2 regions of the Nocardioides okcheonensis genome follow, and region 1 is predicted to be linked to the other one. Evidence: predicted binding sites of a transcription regulator. Region 1 holds the regulator's gene; the other holds the start of a gene.
What was found. The regulator LexA, encoded in region 1, represses DNA repair genes until DNA is damaged. The targets are predictions, from matches to a motif close to TCGAACANNTGTTCGA.
Positions count from the first base shown of each region.

Region 2: a site for LexA is predicted at 3,107-3,122, ahead of LN652_RS06315 (HNH endonuclease signature motif containing protein). Genes of this name have one in related genera too.

Region 1 covers NZ_CP087710.1:1,997,441-2,005,115, reverse strand. The annotation lists gene LN652_RS09695 (sulfotransferase family 2 domain-containing protein) at 1-471, opposite strand, end outside; gene LN652_RS09690 (NAD(P)/FAD-dependent oxidoreductase) at 1,104-2,321, opposite strand; gene lexA (transcriptional repressor LexA) at 2,435-3,157, opposite strand; gene LN652_RS09680 (SDR family NAD(P)-dependent oxidoreductase) at 3,313-4,077, shown strand; gene LN652_RS09675 (NAD(P)/FAD-dependent oxidoreductase) at 4,178-5,386, opposite strand; gene LN652_RS09670 (LysM peptidoglycan-binding domain-containing protein) at 5,647-6,000, shown strand; gene LN652_RS09665 (hypothetical protein) at 6,421-6,936, shown strand; gene LN652_RS09660 (hypothetical protein) at 7,018-7,675, shown strand, end outside.
Region 2 covers NZ_CP087710.1:1,321,698-1,329,372, reverse strand. The annotation lists gene LN652_RS06330 (sensor histidine kinase) at 1-67, opposite strand, end outside; gene LN652_RS06325 (hypothetical protein) at 123-935, opposite strand; gene LN652_RS06320 (RNA polymerase sigma factor) at 932-1,504, opposite strand; gene LN652_RS06315 (HNH endonuclease signature motif containing protein) at 1,560-2,921, opposite strand; gene LN652_RS06310 (phytanoyl-CoA dioxygenase family protein) at 3,202-4,137, opposite strand; gene LN652_RS06305 (hypothetical protein) at 4,184-4,516, opposite strand; gene LN652_RS06300 (lysoplasmalogenase) at 4,540-5,265, opposite strand; gene LN652_RS06295 (serine/threonine protein kinase) at 5,349-7,082, shown strand; gene LN652_RS06290 (TraR/DksA family transcriptional regulator) at 7,090-7,464, opposite strand; gene LN652_RS06285 (acyltransferase family protein) at 7,526-7,675, opposite strand, start outside.

The sequences.
Region 1 (7,675 bases):
GACGGCGGAGAGGTCCTGCGCCGCGGTCCAGCGGGCGAACTCCTCGACCGTCTGCATCCGCGCGTGGGTCTCGTCGTCGAAGGCGTAGTAGTTGTGGTCCACCACCTTGTCGCGCCACGCGGAGACGAACCGGTCGAGCGGGTCGCGGACGAACGCGAAGGTGAAGTAGTCGGCGAACGACCCCAGCGGGTAGCGCACCCGCATCGCGTGGTCGACGTCCATCGTGACGCCGTAGGCCTCGCAGTGGTGGCGGATGGTGCGGGTCGCGACCTTGGCCACGCGGTACCAGACGAACCGGTGGCTGTGGCTCACGGTGAGGTTGTACGCCAGGGGGCTGAGCCAGCCCGACGCCTCGCCCGCCGCCGCGAGCCGGGACACCTCGGCCTCCGCCGCGGGCGTCAGCCGACGCCGGTTGCCCGGCCGGGTGCGGAAGACCTCGGGCGACGGCGCCCCGCCTGCGTGCTCGGACATCGCCGCGAGGCTACACGCCCCCTGGCCCGAAGCCTCGCTGGTCGAGGAGGTCGCGCAGCGACCGTCACGAGACCCCCGACCACCGGTGGTCGAGGAACGACGAAGTCGTGTCACGAGACCCCTCGGCGCGACTGGGTCTCGTGACAGGCGCCAGGGCGCCTTCCTCGACCAGCGGTGGCGCCCTCAGTCGAAGGGGATCCGGCCGCGCAGGCTCTCCGGGTCGTCGAGCGGCGCGTCCTTGGTCGACGCGCGCAACTCCCGTTGGTCGAGGAGGTCGCGCAGCGACCGTCACGAGACCCCCGGACCACCGGTGGTCGAGGAACGACGAAGTCGTGTCACGAGACCCGTCGGCGCGTCTGGGTCTCGTGACAGGCGCCAGGGCGCCTTCCTCGACCAGCGGTGGCGCCCTCAGTCGAAGGGGATCCGGCCGCGCAGCGTCTCCGGGTCGTCGAGCGGCGCGTCGCTGGTCGACGCGCGCAACTCCCGTTGGTCGAGGAGGTCGCGCAGCGACCGTCACGAGACCCCCGACCACCGGTGGTCGAGGAACGACGAAGTCGTGTCACGAGACCCGTCGGCGCGTCTGGGTCTCGTGACAGGCGCCAGGGCGCCTTCCTCGACCAGCGGTGGCGCCCTCAGCCGAAGGGGATCCGGCCCCGCAGGCTCTCCGGGTCGTCGAGCGGCGCGTCCTTGGTCTCGGCGATCACCTCGCGCGCCTGGTCGGTGCTGTCCCAGACGTTCCAGAGCAGCACGCCGCGCACGGAGCCGGCCTTCAGGTAGTACACGACGCCGGTGCCGAGCTCGCCGTCCTTCCAGTCCTCGACCATGTCGAGGTCGGAGCGGGTCTCGCCGACGGCCTCGTAGCCGGCGTCGAAGAGGTCGGACCAGAAGATCGGGGTGTAGGTGTAGGTCTCGTCGGCGCCGGCCATCACCTTGCCGGCGTGCTCGCCGGACTTCTCGGCCTGGTCGACGTGCTCGACGCGGCGGCGCCCGAGCAGGGCGTCGGGGTACGACGCCACGTCGCCCGCGGCGTACACGTCCTCGACGCTCGTGCGCAGGCGCTCGTCGACGACGACGCCGTTGTCGACCTCGAGCCCGGCGGCCTCGGCGAGCCCGGTGCGGGGCTGGACGCCGACCCCGATGACGGCCGCGTCGGCGACCACGTCGGTCCCGTCGTCGAGCCGGATCCGGACGCCGTCGCCGGTCTCCTCGCCGGTGCTGACCGAGCCGTGCACGATCGTGACGCCGTGCTCGGCGAAGTCCTTGGTGAGGCTCGCGGCGAGCGCGCGCGGGAACATCTGCTCCTGCACGTCCTCGAGGTCGAGCACGAGCGTCACCGCGACGTCGTTCTGCACGAGCGCGGCGGCGATCTCGGAGCCGATGTAGCCGCCGCCGACGACCACGACGTGGCTGCCGGACGTGGCGAGCCCACGGAGCCGCTCGTAGTCGGCGGACGTGCGGTAGTAGACGACCCGCGGGCCGGCCTCGAGGCCGAGGGTGCGCGGCTCGGCGCCGGTGGCCAGCAGCAGCTTGCCGTAGCCGACCGACGTGCCGTCGGCGAGGCGTACGGCGTGGGCAGCGGGGTCGATCTCGGTGACGGTCGTGTCGAGCACGAGGTCGACGGCGTCGTCGTCGTCGAGGTCACCGGCGAGCGACTGCCCCTCGAGCGACTCGTCGTCCTTGAGCCAGAGGTCCTTCGACAGCGCGGGGCGGTAGACCGGGTCGTGCGGCTCCGAGCCGAGCACGGCGACCGTGCCCGAGGAGTCCTGCGAGCGGATCCCCTTCACGGCGCTGGTGGCGGCGACGCCCCCACCGACGATGACGTAGTCGTAGGACTCCTGGACGTTGCTCATGCGCGCTCCCGACGGTTGGCTGTCCGGCCATCGTGTCCGCTCGACCCCGGACATTCAACGCGCCCTCCGCCCCGTGGGGTGGAGGGCGCGTCGACGCACGCAGGGCAGGGCGGTCAGACCCGGCGGAGCACCGCGGTGACGACGCCGAGGATCGTGGCGTTGTCGCCGGGGATCGGGTCGTAGGCGGTGTTGTGGGGGAGCAGCCAGACGTGGCCGTCCTTGCGCTGGAAGGTCTTGACGGTCGCCTCGCCCTCGATCATCGCGGCGACGATCTGGCCGTTGGTGGCGGTCTGCTCCTGGCGGATGACGACGTAGTCGCCGTTGCAGATGGCGGCGTCGACCATCGAGTCACCGGAGACCTCGAGCAGGAAGAGGGTGCCGTCGCCGACGAGCTGCTTGGGCAGCGGGAAGACGTCGGTGACGTCCTGCTCGGCGAGGATCGGGCCGCCGGCGGCGATGCGGCCCACGAGCGGGATGTTGACCGCGGACGGCGAGACGTCGCCGATGCCGGTCTCGTCGACGCCCGAGTCGTCGGCGCTGGAGATCGAGCGGCGCGCGGCCATCACCTCGGGCAGGAACACCTCGAGGGCGCGCGGACGGTTGGGGTCGCGCTTGAGGAAGCCCTTGCCCTCCAGCACCCGGAGCTGGTGGGCGACGCTGGAGGAGGAGGTGAGGCCGACCGCCTGACCGATCTCACGCATCGAGGGCGGGTATCCCTTGGTCTCGATGGAGTCCTTGATGGTGGCCAGGACGCGCTGCTGGCGCGGGGTCAGCCCGGTGGCGTCCGGTGGGCCGTCGGGCATCTCGATGACGTTCTTGTCGTCCTGCTTGGCCATCTGGCTCAGTCCTCCCGGCGTGGTGGCCCGCTCCGTCCGCCCGGAGCAGGTGGTGCCACCGTAGACCTCCCGGCACCCGTGGATCAAACACCTGTTCGAAGCAGCGTGTCGCTAGCGTCGCGTCCATGACGAGCGGCGGGCCGACGAGCTGTGTGGTGACGGGTGGGGCGCGTGGGATCGGACGCGGCATCGCCGCACTGCTGGTCGCGCGCGGGCACCGGGTGGTGGTGAGCGACGTCGACGCGGAGGCCGTCGCCGCGACGGCCGGGGAGATCGGCGCGGTCGCCGGGCTCGCCCACGACGTACGCGACCCTGACGCGCACCGGGTCGTCGCGGCCGAGGCGGCGCGGCACGCACCGCTCACCGCCTGGTTCAACAACGCGGGCGTCGGCGACGACGGCACGCTGGCCGCGCTCACCGACGAGCAGGTGCGCCGGCTCGTCGAGGTCAACCTGCTCGGCACGATGTGGGGGACGCGGGCGGCGCTGGCCGCACTCGGACCGCGGGGCGGCGACGTCGTCAACGTCGCGTCACTGGCCGGGCTGACGCCGGCGCCGGGCTACAGCGTGTACGCCGCGACCAAGGCCGGCGTGGTGTCGCTGAGCTCCTCGGTCAACGCCGAGGCGCCGCGAGGCGTGCGGGTCCACGCGCTGTGCCCGGACGGTGCCGACACCGCCATGCTGGCGGCACAGGACCCCGCCGGGGTGGGCGCGCAGCTGGTCCACTCGGGCGGGCCGATCCTCACCGTCGAGCAGGTCGCCGAGGCCGCGGTCGCGCTGCTCGGCTCGCGCCGCGTCGTGCGTACGCTGCCGGGCTGGCGCGGAGGAGTGGCGCGCGGCGCCGCACTGGCACCGGGGGTGTCGCAGCACGTCGTCGGGCTGTTCGCCGCGCAGGGACGCCGGGCGATGCGGCGACGCTGAGCGTCGCTCCGTCGCAACCCACGGACGGCCCCCCGGCCCCTCCGGGCCGGACGGCCGTCCCTCCAGGTGCCCGGTGCGCGACCGGGCGTGGTCGTCCTTGTCAGGGCAGGCGCACCTGCCCGTGCTGCATCTTCCACAGGAAGTACTTCTCGAAGCCGAGCTTCATCAGGTGCGCCTGCGGGCCCGGGATCAGCACCCCGTGCTTGCGCGGCGGCAGCATCTTGTCGGCCAGGATCACGACGCCGTTGTTGCCCGCGTCCATCACGCAGACGGCCGGGATGTCGCCGAACGCCTTGTGCTCCTGCGGCTCCTCGCCGCGGACCTGGGCCGCGATGTTGAGCGCCGCGACGTGGGCCTGCTGCTCGGTCGGGAAGCCGGTCTTGGGGATGCCGACCGGGGTCGGGGTCTGCCACGGCACCTCGACCGCGGCGGCGACGCCGACGGCGTACACGTCGTCGAACGCCTCGCTCTGGTAGGTGTCCCGGACCTTCACGAAGCCGTTGGCGTCGGCGAGCTCGCCGGCCTTCTGGACGACGTCCTGGCCGGAGAACGGCGGGATGATCATCGCGTAGCCGAAGTCGATCGCCCGGCCGTCGGCGAGCACCAGGCGGCCGTCGTCGACGTGGTCCATCGCGGTGTCCAGGACCGCCTCGATGCCCTCCTTCCTGAGGAACATGCCGAGCAGGGACTCGCCGTGGGGCAGGCCGCCGATGCCGAAGTGGCCGAGGAACGGCTCGGCGCTGACGTAGGTGAGCTTCACCTTGTCCTTCAGCCCGGCCTTCCTGAGCTGGTAGGAGGTGTTGAAGAGGAACTCGTAGGCCGCGCCGAAGCAGCCGGCGCCCTGGGTGGCGCCGATGACCACGTCGCCCGGGTCCTCCTTGAACCGTGTCCAGCCCTCGCCCGCGTGGATCGCGTCCTCCATCGTGGTGATGGTGTGGGCGTTGCCGTCCGGGCCGAGGCCGAGGATCACCTCGAAGCGGTTGCGGTAGCCGGTGGCGATGACGAGGTAGTCGTAGTCCTGCGGGCCGGCGGTGGTCTGCACCCGCCTCGCGACCGGGTCGATCTCGGTCGCCTCGGCGTGCACGAAGTCGACGCCGTGCTCCTCGAACGTGGGGCCGACCTTGAAGGTGATGTCGGCGCGCGAGCGCTTGCCGAACGGCACCCAGATCAGGGAGGGCGTGAAGAGGAACTCGTCGGAGGACGACACGACGGTGACGTCGACGTCCCCCTCGAGCTCGTGCTTGACGGTGATCGCGGCGCTGAGCCCGCCGAAGTTGCCTCCGAGGACCAGGACCTTCTTCCGGGACATGGGGGTGTCTCCTTCCGGTGTCGCCCTGCTCCCGATGCTTCTCCTCCCGGCCCCGTCGTGGCAGGTGCGTTGGTCCCCTCCGAGCGGGTCGAACGTCGTCGAACATCTGTTCGGCGAAGTGCTTGACGCGTTCGAACAGGTGCTCTACCGTCGTACACGTGTTCGATCGAACGTCTGCTCGACACCGACCCACTGTCGGTGGCCATCACTAGACATTCCCTCGACACACCGACCCGGCTGATCTTCCCCAGGAGGCCACCATGAGCACCCTCAGCCTTTCCCCCGTCTTCACCCCGGCTCCCGCCCGCGCCCGCTCCTCGGTGCGCCTGACGCGGCGTGGCCGGCTCGTGGTCTTCCTGACCGCGCTCGTCGTGACCCTCGTCGTCGCGGTCGCCCTCGCCGGCGGTGCCGTCGGCACCGACTCGGCCGGTGAGCAGGTCCCGACCGAGACCATCACCGTCGCCCCCGGCGACACCCTCTGGGACATCGCCTCCGGCGTCGCCGTCGACGGCGACGTGCGCGACGCGATGACCCAGATCGAGCGGCTCAACGCCCTCGAGTCCGCCAGCCTGTCGGCTGGCCAGAAGCTCCGCGTCCCGGTCGTCACCGACTGACGCGCGAGGCCTCCACCAGTCGCTTCGACCCCGGCTGGTGGAACCAAGGGGAAGACCGAGGGGCGGGCCTGTGGGCCCGCCCCTCGGCGCATTTCGGCGTTTGTTGGTCGAGGAAGGGCGAAGCCCTGTCACGAGACTCCTCGCCCCCGCTGGTCGAGGAAGGGCGAAGCGGTGTCCTGAGGAGGCCGCCCGCGGCCGTCTCGAAGGGCCCTGTCGCGAGACCTCGGCGCCGAGCTATCCGACGCGTCGGATATCCGTCGGCCTCCCAAGGTGGCGGCACACGACATCGAACGAAGCGTCCGTGATGTCGTCCGCCGCCACCCTCGCGCCGGTTATCCACAGATTCGGGTTCGAGGGTGGTTCGAGTCGTCTCAAGATGGGTAACTTCAGCGTGCTGAGGTCGTCTCGGGAAGGCATTCCATGCACGTACGCCGCGCACTTGCGCTCACCGTTCTCGCCCCGCTGCTCCTGGCTGGATGCTCCGACGGCGACCCCGAGGCCGAGCCGACCCCGAAGATGCCCGACTCGTCGAGCTCGACGCCCACGCCGACCGAGTCCGAGTCGCCGGAGGTCGAGAGTGCGGAGGACTTCATCCGGCGGTGGCAAGCAACGGCAGACGCAATGGTGACAACGGGCAACGCGAAGGAGTTCTTGAGGATGTCGCCCGGCTGTCAGGCGTGTGCGACCTACGCGGAGCAGGTGACGGACGTCTACGAGAAGTCCGGGAAAGTAACTTTCTCGGGGTCTGAAGTGGTGGAGGTAAAGGAGGACGCTCCATCGCCTCCCACATTTGTGGTCGAGGTGCGGGCAGCGCGCTTGAGCATCGAAGTCCCTGGAGAAGATCCTCGCGTCTTTCCAGCCGCAACGCAGCGTTACCGGATGACCCTCGAGCGCAAGGGAGATACCTTCGTGATGCGCCAGTACTCGGTGATCTAGATGCGGCTCGCACTTCAGATCCTCGCGTACTGCTTTGCAGCGATGGCCGCAATCTCTTTCACCCCTACCGCGGCTTTTGGAATGGACGAGGGCGACGACGATCAGCCTCGTTGCCTCCAAGTCACGTGGCAGGCGGTAGCGGCGGATTGCGACTGGACACTCCCTGAATACACGGAGACGTCGAGTTCCCAGCCCAGTCACACTTGGGTCACCACGATCCAGTGCGCGAACGGCGGAATCTGCGCCGAGCACATTGAATGTGTCGAGAACGGCGTCCCTGGAATCTGGCACGACATCTTTAGGGACGGGATCGATGTCGGCGACGTGTGTATGCCAGAGGATGCTGTCGATCAGGTGGATGTCGTTCAACTCATCCTCCGCGAGTTCAAGCGAATGAGCTGGCCCGAATCAAGGCTTCTTGTCCAGCCACGCGGCGGCAAGACTCTCGTCAACCTGCCGACCAACTTCTACACCGATGAGCACTCGCCTGTGTCGCGAACTGTCACCATCGCGAAGCGTCGGGTCGTGATCCGAGCCACGCCCATCACCTACACCTTCCACTTCGGGGACGGCGATAGCCTCGCCAGCAGTTCCCCGGGCCGCCCGCACCCGAACCTCGACGTGACGCACACCTACGCCAGCGTCGACGACGTGGCGGTCAGTCTCGACACGACGTACTCGGGGGAGTACCGGATCGGCGACGGGGACTGGACTCCGATGGACGTGACGCTGACAATCG
Region 2 (7,675 bases), 680 kb from region 1:
CCGCCCTGGCGTCGTCGGTCGGCGCGGGCGCAGGGAGGTGCCAGAGCTGGCGCAGGACGGTGGGCACGCCTGAACCGTAGTGGCGGTGACGGCCCTCGCGGATCGGCCGGATGACCGAGGCGTCAGCCGGACACCTCGCGCGTGGTGCCGTCGACGAGGGTCACCGTGTAGGTCGACACGCCGTCGGAGTCCGGGTGCTCGCTGCTCGGCTTCGGGGCGGGCCACCACGCCGCGAACCTGCCGCCCGCGACGGACGCCTCCACGTCGGTGCCGGCGCGGGTGTGCACGGTGACCCCCGTGACGTCGACCCCCACGTAGCCCTCGACCTGGTTGATCCACTCCTCGGCGTCGGTGAAGGGCCACCACCCGTCGACGGGCATGGCGCCGACGGCGCCGTAGCCCTTGATGCCGCTCCGGGAGACGTCCGGCGGACGGCCGGCGCCCTGCCCGTAGCTCCCCATGAACCCGACGTCCCCGGTCGCCCCGCGTCGACCCACGAGGTCCTCGTCCATGAGGCAGGACAGCTCGGCTCGGGCGCCGGTCAGCAGCACGTAGGTCCACTCGCCCCGCCGGTCCGCGATCACGACCTGCTGTGCCCGGTCCGTCACGCCGAAGCTCGCGCGGCACGTCGCGGCGGCCTCGGCCCGCGCCGAGCCGGTCAGGGTCTCGGGCGTCGAGGTCCACGAGCCGAAGGCCGAGCCGCCCAGCAGCGAGGGCCCGGCGACACCGAGGACGCCGGCCAGCGCCACCGGCACGAGCAGCCGCCTCAGTCGCCGACGCGGTCGGCCGCGTGGCTCCGCGGCCGGCTCGCGGGCGGGGGTGGCCAGGATGCGGGCCAGCGTCGCGTCGGCGCGCTCCCGCTCGGCCCGGGTGAGAGCGGTCGCGTGAGCCGGGTCGAGGTCGCGCAGGGCAGCGTCGGGGGTGGGCCTGGTCATCGGGGGCTCCCGTCGTGTGTGAGGCGGCCGGACGGGCGGTCGTCGGTGGGGATGGGGTCGACGAGGCGCCTGAGCACGCGCCTGGCCCGCGACAGCCGCAGCCGGAACGCGGTGGGAGAGATGCCCAGCACCGTGGCCGCCTCGGGCGCGCTCAGCCCGTCGAGGACGGACAGCGCGATCGCCTCCTGGTGCAGCGCGCTCAGGAGCGGCCAGGCCGCCGCGATGTCGGCCCGGTGGGCGACCAGGTCGGGGTGGTCGCCGACGTCGGCGAGGTCGTGGCGGACCTCGGCGAGACGGACGGCGACGGCGTCGTGGCGGTCGTCGCGTCGCCTGGCGTTCTGCAGGGTGTGGCGCGCCACGCCGAACAGCCACGCGCGCGCGGACGACAGGTCGGCAGGGACGTCGTCGAGGCGGCGCCAGGCGACGAGCATGACGTCGCCCACCACGTCCTCGGCACGGGTCGGGTGGACGCGCCGTCGCACGAAGCGGAGCAGGTCGACGTACGACGCGTCGTAGACCTCCCGGAAGCGCTGCTCGCGCTCCTGCGGCGAGGACGTGGTGGAGTCCATACCCCTCACCTGTCCGAGAACCTGCACGTGTGTCGCAGACGATCGCACACGCCCCTCACGTCCGCCTGGCGAACCTGACGTCGCCGTTCGCGAGCCTCTCGGTGGAGTAGCCGGGGTCGTGGACGCGATGGTGGTGGTGCGAGCAGAGCAGGACGCCGTTGGCGAGGTCGGTGGGGCCGTCGGCGGACCACGGCACCCAGTGGTGCGCCTCCGCCCAGGTGCCCGGGACGTCGCACCCCTCGGCGCGGCAGGTGCGGTCGCGCAGCAGCAGCGCCCGTCGCTGGACCGCGGTGAAGAGTCGCTGTGCGCGGCCCACGTCCAGGACCTCGGACGCGCCGCCGAGGACGGCGGGGACGATCCGGGCGTTGCACGCCAGGCGACGGATCTCTCCCGCGCTCAGGTGCTCGCCCGCGCAGGGGTCGTGGTGGGCGTCGCTCGGGACGGTCCCCGCGCCGAGCAGGTCTCCCGACCCGAGCGCGGACCTCAGGGCGTCGAGGGAGACGGTGACGACGATCGTGGTGGCGTCGCCGCCGTGGACCGGGAGCCGGCCGGGATCGAGGTTCTCGAGCAGCTGGCAGAACGCCTCGCCCAGCCGGCGGGGGTAGGTGAGCCGGGCGACGGGGTCGTGGGCGGTCGCCCCGTCGCCGGCCTCGGAGCGGGCGCCGTCGGCGTCGGATCCGGGACCGTCCGTGTCGCTGCGCGCGTCGGGGTTCGCGGGGGCGCCGAAGGGGGAGTCGTCGCGGCGCGGGTTGGCGTAGGCCTCGAGGTAGTGGGCGAGGCGCGTGGCGACGGCGTCGGGGAGCAGCGCGGACAGGCGGGTGGTGCCGTCGCCCTGGCGGCGCAGCGAGACGCGGGTGCGGCGGCGCGCCTCCTGCTCCTGCGCGGCGAGGCGCTGCGCCTCGGCCTCGTCGGCGACGTGCGGGGCGACGACCGCGAGGACGTGGCGCCCGATCCGGGCGAGCTGCTTCGGCGCGAACCGCGCCGCGTGCGCGACCAGCGCGCGCTCGGCCTCGTCGACCACCTCGGTCGGCACCACGTCGGGCAGGTCCTCGAGGGCGCGGACGACCACCCGTGCCTGCGCCGGCGTCACGTCACCTGCGCGGAGCGCGGCACCCACCTCGGGACGGTTCCGGTCGAGGGCGGTTGCGAGCCGGAGGTCGGCGCGGGCGTCCTCCGGGCGGAGGCGGCACGCGTGGGCGAGCCAGTCGGCGACGTCGCGGGCACCGGTCCCGGCCGCCACGTCGGTGGCGTCGGCCATCACCCTGAGCCGGAGCTCGGTGACGCGCGACTCGAGGCGTACGAGCTCACGCAGGGCGTGGGCCTTCTCGTCGGTCGACATGAAGGTCGGGTTGGAGTCGACGACTGCCTTCAGCACGTCGTCCAGGAGGCCGGCAGCAGCGACGATCGGGTGGGTCATGGCGGCCTCCTCTCGACGACGGTCGACCGTGCGCGTGCACGGTCGAATCACGGTCGTCGCTCCTGGAGGCCCCCAGCTGGGGAGGCAATTACATGACCCTCGCGGCTCGCCTCCCTCCACCCCGGCATTCGACTACCCGGAAGTCTCGGAGACGTGGGACCTACGCTACGCCGGTAGCATACTTTTCGCAAGCATGTTCGTACATCTGTGGACAGGCGGAAGGTGTCCTCGCGAGCCGGCCGTGCCGGACGTGTGCCGCGGTCCCGCTGCCCGGCCGGCCCTAGCGAGGAGACGGGGTGGCCAGGCCGTCGCGCCAGGGCGTCAGGTCGAGGCCGGGGTAGCGCTGCGCCACGCCGGCGAGGGTCTCCGCGGTCCAGAACGGGTGACCCGGGCCGGGGAACCCGAAGGGGGCGAGCTGGCGCGGCCCGGCCTGCTCGACGAAGGCGTACCAGTCGTCGTCGTGGCTGCGGTCGGCCCACGCGTGGCGCTGCGCCCACTCCGCGGCGGCCGGGCGGTAGTTGAGGTGCATGGTGAACCGCGCGCCGCGCGGCCGGGTGATCGCCGACCCGCGGTGCACGGTCTGCGGCTGGAACGCGACCACCGTGCCCGGCGGTCCGGCGGCCGGGACCTCGTGCTCGTAGAGGTCCGGGCGGCCCGGCGAGAGGAACCCGCCGCCGTCGTCGGGCCCGGTGCGCGGGAAGAAGTTGGGGCGCGCCGGAAGGGCGTCGGTCGCCGCGCTGCGCGGGACCATCCGCGGGGCGCCGAGGTCGGCCGTCACCTCCGAGAGGAAGACGAAGACCTCGAGCTGGCGGAACTCCGGGGCGCTCGACGGCGCCAGGATCGTGTGGTTGAGGTAGTCGCGATGCAGGTCCTGGTCGTAGTCGGCCGCGCCCTCGTACTTGCCCCACGCCTCCGCCGAGTAGAGGCGGACGTCCGGGGTGGCGAGCAGCGTCGTCGCGAGGTCGAGCATGGCGTCGCTGACCGGCAGCCGGCTGAGCGCGAGGCTCGCGAACGGGAAGCCGTCGATGCCGTCGAACTCGTCGCCGACGAACCGGGCGTTGCGCTCCGGGTCGACGCCGTCGTGGAAGTCGTCCGCCGACGGGAAGAGCTCGCCGAGCCCGGCGACGGCCGGCTCGAGGACCTCGGGCGGGAGGTACGCCGGCAGCACGACGTAGCCGTCGTCGAGCCAGGTCTGACGCGCGTGGTCGAGGTCCATGCATCGGTTCTACGCGTCGCGCACCGGGGGACGCACCTGGTTATGGCTACTGCCCGCTGGTCGGGGACTTCGAGAACAGGCCGATCAGCCCTGCGACGATTGCTGTGACAACGCCGATCGCCATCGCGCTGTCCTTGTCCTTGGCGACGAGCACGCCCGCCGTGATGAGAGCGATGATGGCAACGACGATCAGACCCACGATCAGCGTCAACCACAGCTGCGTTCGGTACTTGTCGCCGCCCGGGAAGAGATCAGCGTTCGCCTGGCGAAAGGCGTCGGTAGCTGCCTTCTTCTCCTGAGCGGGAAGAGCCCGGACAGTGTCCATCGCCTGACTCGCCTGGTCGACTGCCGCGACCGCCTGGTTCGAGAGAGCTGCCATGGTGACCCCCGTCGTGATCAGGACTAGGAATTCACTGTAGGAGCGAGACGCGCGATTGGGAACAGGTCGGACGCCGCCACCCCCGCCACACCCGCGGCGATCAACCCCTGCCCGGCGGTGTAGGTCGCCATCACGAACACGTCGATCGCGGGCCGCGGGCGGGCGAGCAGGAAGGCCTGCGTCGCGAGCGCGGTATCGGAGACGACGAAGAGCGCGGTGCCGGCCTGGATCGCCCGCCGCGACGCGCGGGGGAGCGACCGGTCGACCAGCCGCGAGGTCGCGAACATGGCGCTCAGGACGGTGGCGTACGCCGCGACCGGCGCGCGCAGCGTCGGATCCTCCCGGCCGGCGGCGACGGCCATCACCGGCGCCGAGGCCAGCCAGAGGCCGAGCGGGAGGCGGAGGTCGGACCACCGGGGGTCGGGGTCGCGGACCGACAGGAAGCCGGCGACGTACGCCACCTGCGCGCCGAAGAACGACCCGACACCCGTCAGGAAGGCGCGCTCCCCGGAGCCGAGCAGCGCGACGTCCCCGCCCCACGAGAACACCTGGGCGGTCGTGGTGCTCCGAGCCAGGCGGGAGCCGTCCGCGTGCTCGGCGGAGGCCCACGCCAGCGCGGGCATCAGCGCCGGCTTGGTGGCCCACCGCAGCCGGCGCGCCCGGGTGCCCGGCCGGCCCGCGGCGACGCTGTCGGCGACCGCGAGCGCGGCGTACGCGGCGGGGCGGAGGAACGAACGGGCGCGGGGCACGCCCACATCATGGGGCCCGACCCGTCGCGCGACCAGACGCGCGGGTGCGGGGTGCGGGGGAGCGGCGGCCGTACGATCGTCCCGTGACGACGTCCCCGAAGGCGCCGCCGCCCGGTCTCACCGTCGGCGGCTACGCGCTGCGTGCCCGCCTCGGCGAGGGCGGCATGGGCGTGGTCCACCTCGGCCAGCGGCCGGGGGAGCGACCGGTCGCGATCAAGGTGCTGCGCCCCCACGTCGTCGGCGACGACGAGGCGCGGCGCCGGCTGGCGCGCGAGGTGAGCTCGCTGAGCCGGATCCGCAGCCGCCGGATCGCCGAGATCGTCGACGCCGACCCGTGGGGCGAGATCCCGTTCGTCGCCACCCGCTACGTCCCCGGCCTGTCGCTGCACGACCACGTGCAGGAGGAGGGACCGCTCGACGGTGACGACCTGCTCTGGTTCGCCGACTGCCTCGCCGAGGCGCTCGACGCGGTGCACTCCGTCGGGGTGCTGCACCGCGACATCAAGCCGTCCAACGTGATCATGGAGGGCCGCACGCCGATCCTCATCGACTTCGGGCTCGCCCGCGTCGCGGAGGACTCCCGGATCACGATGAACGGGTGGCTGCTCGGCACGCCCGGCTACCTCGCGCCCGAGATCCTGCACGGTGAGGACGCCACCGCCGCCTCCGACGTGCACGCCTGGGCCGCCACGGTGGCCTACGCCGGCACCGGGCGCGCGCCGTTCGGCCGCGGGCCGTCCGTGGCGATCATGGACCGCGTCCGCCGCGGCGAGCACGACCTGTCCGACCTCGACCCGGTCGTCCTGCCGCTCGTCGAGGACGCCCTCGCGCCCGAGGCGGCCGACCGGCCCACGCTCGAGGAGGTCCGCGACTGGCTCGAGGAGCTGCGCCACGGCGACGCGCCCCGGCCCCCGCGCACCGCGCCCCACCCGGTCACGCTGCCCTACGTCGCAGCCGCCCACCAGGCCGCCGCCGCGCCCACCGACCTCGCCGCTCCCGCGACCGTCGCGGCGACGACCGGCACGATGCCCGGCGTCGTGGGCGGTCCCGGTGTCGTGGACGAGCCGGTGCACTGGTCGTCGGACTGGAGCGAGCCCGACCACCGGGAGGACCCGTACGGACCGCCCACCCAGGGCTGGGGCGAGGCGGGCACGCTGCCGCACCGCCAGACCCGCGTGCTGCCCGACGGCTCGACCGAGTGGGTCACCGACTACGGCGCCCCTGCCCCCGAGCCGGTCCCGGCCGGCGAGCGGCTGCGCCGCGGGCTGTCGCTGCTCGCCCTCGGCGGCGTGGTCGCCGGCGGGATCACCTACGCCCCCTACCTCGCGCTCGTGGTCGTCCTCCTCGCCGCCTGGCTCCTGCGCAGCGGGTCGCTCGCCGCCAGCTCGGTCGGCAACCGCCGCAACCGCCGCGGGGCGAAGTGGTACGACGGCATCCAGCTGCTGCTCGCGGCGCCATGGCACGTGGTCGCCGGCCTCGGCGGCACGATCATCCTGCTGCTGTGGTGCGTCGGCATCGCGACGGCGGTGGGCCTGCTGTGCTTCGCGGCGTCGGTCTCGCTCACCACCTCGCTCGGCGTCGTCGGAGGCGGGTTCGCGCTCGGCCTCTGGTGGGGTCCCGGCTCCGAACGGCTCCGCTCACCGGTCCACCGGGTCGTCGACCCGCTCGCCCGGCGCGGCGTCGCGTGGCTGCTGGTCACGCTGCTCGTCGGCGCCCTCGGCTCCGGGCTCGCCGCGGCGGCCGCCGCGCAGGGCCCGCGCTGGACGCCCTACGACGACGCGCCGCTCTCCGACGTGTCGCTGCCGCGCTGGCTCTGACGGTCGTTCACGCCCGCGGTCGCCCCGCGCACGCGATGCAGGTCCGCGCGGCCGGGAGCGCGTCGAGGCGTACGCCACCGATCGGCCCGCCGCACGACTCGCACGTGCCGTAGGCGCCGGCGTCGACGCGGTCGAGGGCGGCGTCGAGCTCCGCGAGGTGGTGGCGCACCTGGGTGACGATGGCGCCGATCTGGGAGCGCTCGAAGGCGATGGTGTGGCCCTCGGGGTCGTGCTCGTCGTCGGCGTTGGAGTCGAGCGACGCGGCGACCACGGCGTCGAAGTCGCCGGTCAGGCTCGCCAGCCGGGCGAGCGCCGACTCGCGCTCGTCGCCCAGGCGGCGCCTCACGTCGGCGGCGTCGGCGTCGGGTGCAGGGGTGTCCACGACAGCATCATGGGGCGACCCACCGACAGTGGGCCGCCCCACGAGCATCATCGTCGCGTCCTCACGCCGGGTCGGACGCGAGGTGCGGGTAGTACTCCCGGCTGCGACCGTCGCGGTCGAGCAGCGTGGCGAGCCGCAGGCCCGCCGCCTCGACGGTCTTCGAGCTGACCCAGGCCAGGGCGATGGTCGGCACCGCCACCAGCACCGCGAG